3 regions of the Specibacter sp. NPDC078692 genome follow, and region 2 is predicted to be linked to each of the others. Evidence: riboswitches for the same ligand, from Rfam matches in the RefSeq annotation. Region 2 holds a riboswitch; each other region holds the start of a gene.
What was found. Region 2 has a riboswitch for thiamine pyrophosphate ahead of thiO (glycine oxidase ThiO). Riboswitches for the same ligand answer to the same signal wherever they lie in the genome.
Positions count from the first base shown of each region.

Region 1: another riboswitch for thiamine pyrophosphate. It lies ahead of AB0O97_RS02220 (ECF transporter S component); the one in region 2 lies ahead of thiO (glycine oxidase ThiO).
Region 3: another riboswitch for thiamine pyrophosphate. It lies ahead of AB0O97_RS10575 (3-oxoacyl-ACP reductase); the one in region 2 lies ahead of thiO (glycine oxidase ThiO).

Region 1 covers NZ_JBFBLV010000002.1:173,590-175,845, forward strand. Annotated here, with positions in the region: gene AB0O97_RS02215 (ATP-binding cassette domain-containing protein) at 1-335, opposite strand, end outside; gene AB0O97_RS02220 (ECF transporter S component) at 345-995, opposite strand; TPP riboswitch at 1,042-1,159, opposite strand; gene AB0O97_RS02225 (DUF4235 domain-containing protein) at 1,353-1,613, shown strand; gene mnhG (monovalent cation/H(+) antiporter subunit G) at 1,768-2,130, opposite strand; gene AB0O97_RS02235 (monovalent cation/H+ antiporter complex subunit F) at 2,127-2,256, opposite strand, start outside.
Region 2 covers NZ_JBFBLV010000013.1:94,940-97,195, forward strand. Annotated here, with positions in the region: gene thiS (sulfur carrier protein ThiS) at 1-35, opposite strand, end outside; gene thiO (glycine oxidase ThiO) at 45-1,277, opposite strand; TPP riboswitch at 1,270-1,400, opposite strand; gene thiE (thiamine phosphate synthase) at 1,414-2,094, shown strand; gene AB0O97_RS11090 (PaaI family thioesterase) at 2,191-2,256, shown strand, end outside.
Region 3 covers NZ_JBFBLV010000012.1:91,150-93,405, forward strand. Annotated here, with positions in the region: gene bioB (biotin synthase BioB) at 1-265, opposite strand, end outside; gene AB0O97_RS10570 (TetR family transcriptional regulator) at 342-908, shown strand; TPP riboswitch at 986-1,079, shown strand; gene AB0O97_RS10575 (3-oxoacyl-ACP reductase) at 1,153-1,917, shown strand; gene AB0O97_RS10580 (LLM class flavin-dependent oxidoreductase) at 1,945-2,256, shown strand, end outside.

The sequences.
Region 1 (2,256 bases), on a different contig from region 2:
CCAAACGCGACGTCATCACCTATACGCGAGAGCACCACCTGTGCATCCGGATCCTGTTGCATGAGCCCAGAACGGCCACGGGATTCTGCCACGGGACGGCCATCGATGAGCAGCTGGCCCGATTCGTTGGCGTCCTCATCATCACCCAGCACACCGGCCAAGGCATGCAGGAACGTGGACTTACCTGCCCCGGAAGGACCCAGCAACAAGACGCGCTCCCCCGGTTCGATCTCCAGATCCAAGTCTGCAACGGCCCGGCCACTACGGCCCGAATGCTGCCAGCCCCAACCCTTGGCACTGACTCTCGCCGGGGCGCTGCCCCGGTTGCGCTGAATAGTCACTGCCTACACCGCGCGTTCGGTAGCGGCTCCACGGGAGGGCAGATTTGCCAGGGCGCCGGTTCTGGCCAGACCACGCACGGCCAACCAGGACACCAGCCCGGCGATGACTGCACCGGAGACCATGGCCAGGGCTACGTAGACCAGCTTCCACTCCATGGCCCACTCGATGTTCCAGACAATGCTGTCGTTGATTCCCAAGGCCAGACCTGCCAAAACGCCGGAAATCAGGGCCACAGGGAGGTTGAATTTGCGGTAGCGGAAAAGCGCGAAGCCCAGTTCGGCACCAAGGCCCTGAACCAGACCGGACAGCAGCACCGTAAAGCCAAAGTGCGTACCCAGCAGGCCTTCGACCATGGCGGCGATGAGTTCGCAATACAGTGCGGCACCGGGTTTGCGGATAACGAGCCCACCCAAGACGCCGGCGATCAACCAGCCGCCACCGTACAGCGCGCCAAGAGGCGGGAACGCAACGGTGATGGCGCTGGTCAGACCGTATCCAGCCGACCACAGCCAGAAGATGACTCCCAAGGCAACGCCGAGAACGGAGACCACAACGATGTCCACCACCCGCCAGGTACTCTTGCGCGCCGGTGAATCTTGCTTGTTTTGCTTACTTGGTTGCGTGGCGTTTCCGCCCGCGAATGACTTGCTCATGATTCCTCCTTTTCAGGAGGGGCGGCTACAGCGGTATTTCCGCGCAGCCGAAGAGAACTCGACTCCCTTCGCCGGTACTAGCCGGAGCAGGTTCGAGGGTCTGCGGTAAACCGCACTCTCAGCGCCGGATCCCAGGATGGGATGACGCTCCCCTGTCGTGTTTGAATTGCGGATTCAGTGTACCCCCGCGCCCTGCCGGGGGCCAATGCGTGCGATAACACCGGCGATAACAACAAGACTTCACCTCGACATTGCGGAGTGGGCGGCTGCTGTTGTCTCGGTAAAAGGGCTAGGCTGACACTAGAGTTTTTCCCGCGCAAGCCCAGTCAACCTCACTCAACTACGCAGGAGTCATTCATGAACATCGTCTTCAAATTGCTCGGAACCGGCATCAGCTTGGGAGCCGGATTTGTGGCCAGCAAGCTCGTGGACACGGTTTGGGAGAAGAGCACCGGTAACAAGCCACCCAAGGACGGTGCGGACTTGGAGAATAGCCTTCGCTCAGCACTGACCTTTGCATTGGTTTCTTCAGTGGTTGCCGCCATCATTCAGACCCTCGCCGGGCGCACCACACAGAAGGCCATTGCGCGTTTCAACAAGCATCCCGAAGAGGTTTAGGGGGCGCACTCCATCGTCACCAAGGCGTCATTCGCCGTCGCGTTTGATCACACGTTTGACGATCACGTACGACGGCGGCTGGCGCCTTGTGCGTTCCCCGGCAGCCACGCGGCTTCCCGCGAAGAGACCCCCTCAAGGGACGCCCCAGACGCCCTTAGCGGTTGCTGTCATCCTCCACGACGGAGGCCACAACCTGGTCCAGTTCATCGACACTAAGCAATTCCGGTCGTCGATGTTTGGTGCGGTATCCAGCCCTACCCACCATGTGCGCGGACACCGGCACCGTGAGCAGTTGGAACAGCCAAGCGATCATCAGAATCGGCAGCAAAGCCCAGGCGCGCATTTGCAGCCCGACAGCTGCCAGCATCAGCAGTAACCCCAACACCTGAGGCTTGGTGGCTGCGTGCATGCGACTCATGAGGTCAGGAAAACGTAGCAGGCCGATAGCTGCTGCAAGGCTCATCAAGGCGCCCACCAGCAGGCAGATTGCCGTCAGGACATCTATGAACATGTTCATCCGTCATCTCTCTTATGCGCCACAAATCGGGCCACAGTGACGGATCCAATAAACCCGATCACCGTCAACACCACCAGCAGGGCCAAATTATCGAGGTGTTGATTGATGGCCATTTCCGTGGCCAGT
Region 2 (2,256 bases):
GACTCGGTGGCACCGTTGAGGTTGATCGTGTTCATGGCTTGCTCCTAGGTGGTGTGGCCGGCAGTGTGTGCCGGGTGAAGCGTGGGTGAAAAGCGGTCTGGGCGGAAGTCTTCCCACGCCAGATCCGTGATGTTGCCCAGCAATTGGCGCACAATGTTCGCGGCGATGGCGGTGAGGAGGACGCCGTGACGGAAGAACCCGGTAGCGATGATGAGCCCTGGAATGTCCTTACCGTCAGCTCCGGCAACCCGGCCCAGCAGCGGCGCGTTGTCGGGGGTACCCGGGCGGGCCCGGGCCGTGCATTCAAGGAGTTCCAGTTCCGCGACGGCGGGCAGCAGCACTTGGGCATCGCGCAAGAGTTGATGCACTCCCCCGGCGCTGACCCCAGCGTTGTGATCCTCGCGGCTGGTGGCTCCAATCACCACTGTGCCATCCTCGCGCGGCACAATATAGACCGGCAGTCCACGCACCATGCCACGAATGGTGGCCGTGGTGAGCGGGCGAAGCTGTTCCGGAACGCGGAGTCGAAGGATGTCGCCGTACACAGGACGGATGGGTAAGTTCAGCCCGTCCGGCAGGCCAGCCAATGCCGGCGTTCCCAGCGCATTCGCCACAATCACTTCCCGTGCGTGGACCTCACGACCATCGGCCAGCAGCACGCCGGTCACCCGTGAGTGAGTGTCGTTGGGATCCTCGTGCAACAGCGAGGTGGCGGATTGTTCAATGAAGCTCGCCGCCGAGGTGCCGCGCACACGGGCAGACGCCACCAGCGCCGCCCGCAGTGCCGCCGCCATGGCTCGCGGATCAACTTGATGATCTGCCTCCACCTTGTAGGCACAAGAAATCTGCGGGCCAATCATCGGCTCCAGTGCCCGCGCTTCGCGAATACTTAGCTGCGACACGTCCAAGCCATGGAGCAGTTGGACATCGCGTAAATCGGACAGTGCTTGGCGATCTGCAGGATCGCCTCCCAGCACCAAGGTCGGGGAGGTGTTGAATCCGGTGGGCAACCCGTCAGGGAGGGAGCCTACGAACTCCGGCCAGCGCGCCGCCGATGCCAGTGTCAGCTGCAGCAAGGCGTCTTCTTGGTAGTGCAACTCGCTCACCGGGGCCAGCATTCCGGCCGCAGCAAAGGTGGCCCCTGTGGCAGGAGCGGGGTCAATGACAGTGACAGTATGGCCGGCTCGTTGGGCTTCCCATGCGATGCCGAGGCCAATGATGCCGCCGCCAATGACGGCCACCTCGGTGGTCAAAATTTCGGGCACAACAGCGCTCACAGTTCTTCCTTCCCTACGCCGGCATGATCCGGATCAGGTTCTTGCGCCCTTGCAGGGGGCGTCATTCGGTCGGCGCAGTCGGCGCCCTCTCAGCCAGCTTCACTGGCTCCCGCGGTACTGCATTAGTCTATGAGATATGAGCCAAACTTCTGCCATCCCCGCTGCCACCACCACTTTTCCTACCCCTTCGTTACAAAGTGCCCGGCTCTATCTGTGCACGGATGCGCGCATCGAACAGGGTGATTTTGCCGATTTTTTGCGGGCTTCCTATGCCGGTGGAGTGGACATCATCCAGCTTCGCGACAAGTCCATCGAGGCGGCGCAGGAGCTGGAATTACTGGAAGTTTTGAAGTCGGTTGCGCAGGAATTTGGCAAGGTTTGGGCCGTCAATGACCGTGCCGATATTGCCACGTTGAGCGGCGCACCCGTGTTCCACATTGGCCAGCAGGATCTGCCGCTGCCCGCAGCGCGTTCGCTGGTTGGCCCCAGCGTTTCAATGGGTCTCTCCAGTCATGACCTCGCTCAGGTTTCTGCCGCCGCAACCGATCCCAACGCCGACTACTTCTGCGTGGGCCCGCTCTGGGCCACCCCCACCAAGCCGGGCCGGGCCGCCGTCGGACTTTCCCTGCTGGAGCATGCCGCCTCGCTGGGGACCTCCAAGCCGTGGTTCGCGATAGGTGGGGTGGATCTGTCCACCGTCGATCAAGTGGTGGCTGCCGGCGCGTCCCGGATCGTGGTGGTGCGGGCCATTACCGAGGCACAAGATCCGACGTCGGCCGCTCAGGAGCTGCTCTCCCGTTTGCCTGCGCTAGGGTAATCTACGTGACGGCTACTCGTCGGTAACATTCGTAGCGGCAGCGGCTGGCACACTATGCTCCAGAGCAAAGCATTTCTCTATTTCAGGCGGCCAGCAATGACACAGCGATCCGAGTTTCCGCACCAGAGCAAGACCCTGAGCTACGAGGACCCTGCTCCCTAC
Region 3 (2,256 bases), on a different contig from region 2:
GCCAGGTGTATTTCAGGATTTGGGCAGCTGATCCAAGGCGTTGGGAGCAGTAGGTGCAGTCTTCAGGGCAGAGCCCGGATTTGAGGTTGACCAGGTAGTTCACTTTGACCGTGTTGGCGAAGTGGGCACGTCGCAGCCGGGCGGCGGCCGCGACCAGATCGAGCAGCTGATCATCGGTGGATTCCAGGATGGCGAGGGCTTGATCGCGGGTCAAGGTGGCACCGTCGAGTTGGCGATCGGCGAGGTCTGTAAAGTAATTGAACACCGTTCAATAGTGGGGTGAGCTGTGGACATTGTCAATCACGGGCCCTGCTGATGGGGCAAGATGGAGGGGTGCTGCGGTGGCATGGGATTCTGGAAAGGGTGGGGCCAAGATGGCGTTGACGCGTGAGGCAATCGTGGAGACAGCCATGGAAATCCTGCGTGAGTATGGCCTAGCTGACTTGTCCATGCGCCGCTTGGCCCGTGATCTAGGGGTGCAGCCGGGCGCACTGTATTGGCATGTGAAAAACAAGCAGGAACTGCTCACCGTGCTCGCCGGACTGATCCTGGCACCCGTAGCAGCTCAGTCACCGGATAGCCTTCGCGAGCTGGCGGTGCGTGTTCGGGAAACGCTGCTGACGGTGCGGGACAGCGCCGAGGTGGTGGCACTGGCACACGCCCTGGATCCACGTTCCACGGCCCCGCTACAACAGTTTGGCGCACTGCTGGAAGGCGAAAAGCTCGCCGCGGATCAAGCCGAGTGGGCCGCCGAGGCGCTGCTTTCCTACGTTTTGGGTTCGGTGACCGATGAACAGACCCGGACCGGATTGACGGGCGCAGGATTGCTGGCTGATACGGAACGGGATGCTGGCAAAATATTCACCTTCGGGCTGGATCTCATGCTGAGCGGGCTGGCAGCTAGCTGAACCACGCTGGGCCAATCCGAACCACTCAGAACCAATCCGCGGCTGGGCTTCGAGCGGGACGTGGTAGCTTTGCTCTTGGACACTGCACGGGGTGCCGCATTGCGGCTGAGAGCTAGACCCGTCGAACCTGATCTCGATAATCCGAGCGAAGGGATGCCGGTCCGGAATCAAGGACGAGAACGCCGTTTTTTGGTGTATATCTCGTAATTTTGTGCATCCTTTCGCGCTTCTGAAAGGTGCACACATGCTCATCAAAGACCAGATTGTTCTCATCACCGGCGCCGGTCGCGGGCTCGGCGTGGAGATTGCCCGCTCCTTTTACCGTGAAGGCGCCCGGGTGGTGTTGAACTACCGCAACAGTGAAGCCGGGGCCCAGCAACTGGCCACCGAAATCGGCCCCGATCAAGCCATTGCGCTGCGTGCCGATGTCACCAAGAGCGATGACGTGGCAGCCATGGTCAGCGCCGCCACCGAGCATTTCGGCGCACCCATCACCACCCTGATCAACAACGCCCTCCCGGACTTTTCCTTCAACGGAGACGCCAGGCCCAAGGCCAATGAGATTGGCTTTGCAGATTTCCAGGCCCAGTTCGCTGGAGTGGTGGGCGGGGCGCTGAACACCATCCAAGCCGTGCTGCCTGGGCTCAAGGAAGCCGGCTTCGGTGCCATTGTGAACATCGGCACCAACCTTTTTCAGAATCCGGTGGTCCCCTACCACGACTACACCGCGGCCAAGGCGGCTTTGCTGGCGTTGACCAGGACGTTCGCGGCCGATCTGGGACCGGCAAACATCCGCGTCAACATGGTCTCCGGAGGTCTGCTGCGCAGCACAGACGCTTCCTCGGCTACCCCCGAGCAGGTCTTTGACTTGATCGCCGGCGGGACACCGCTGCGCAAGGTCACCACCCCTGCCGAATTTGCTGACGCGGCCCTGTTCTTTGCTTCGCCGTGGGCACGGGCTATCACGGGACAAAATCTGGTGGTCGACGGCGGACTAGTGATGAATTAGGAGAGAGTGAAATTGGGGACGGACACCATGGAAAAGACACGAGAATTACACATCAACGCCTTCTTGTTTGGCACCGGACACCACACCATGGGCTGGCGGCATCCAGCATCCAGTGCCGATAGGGTCGGCAGCATTGCCTACTTCGAGGAGCTGGCCCAGCTGGCCGAAAGCGGCTTCCTTGACGCCGTGTTCTTTGCCGACGGGCACAGCGTGAACCGCCGGTATTCAGCAGGCGTTCCGGGGCTTCTTGAACCGATTACGGCGTTGAGCGCCATGGCCCGGGCCACCCACCACATCGGGCTGGTCACCACCGTGTCCGCCAGTTTTTACACGCCGTTC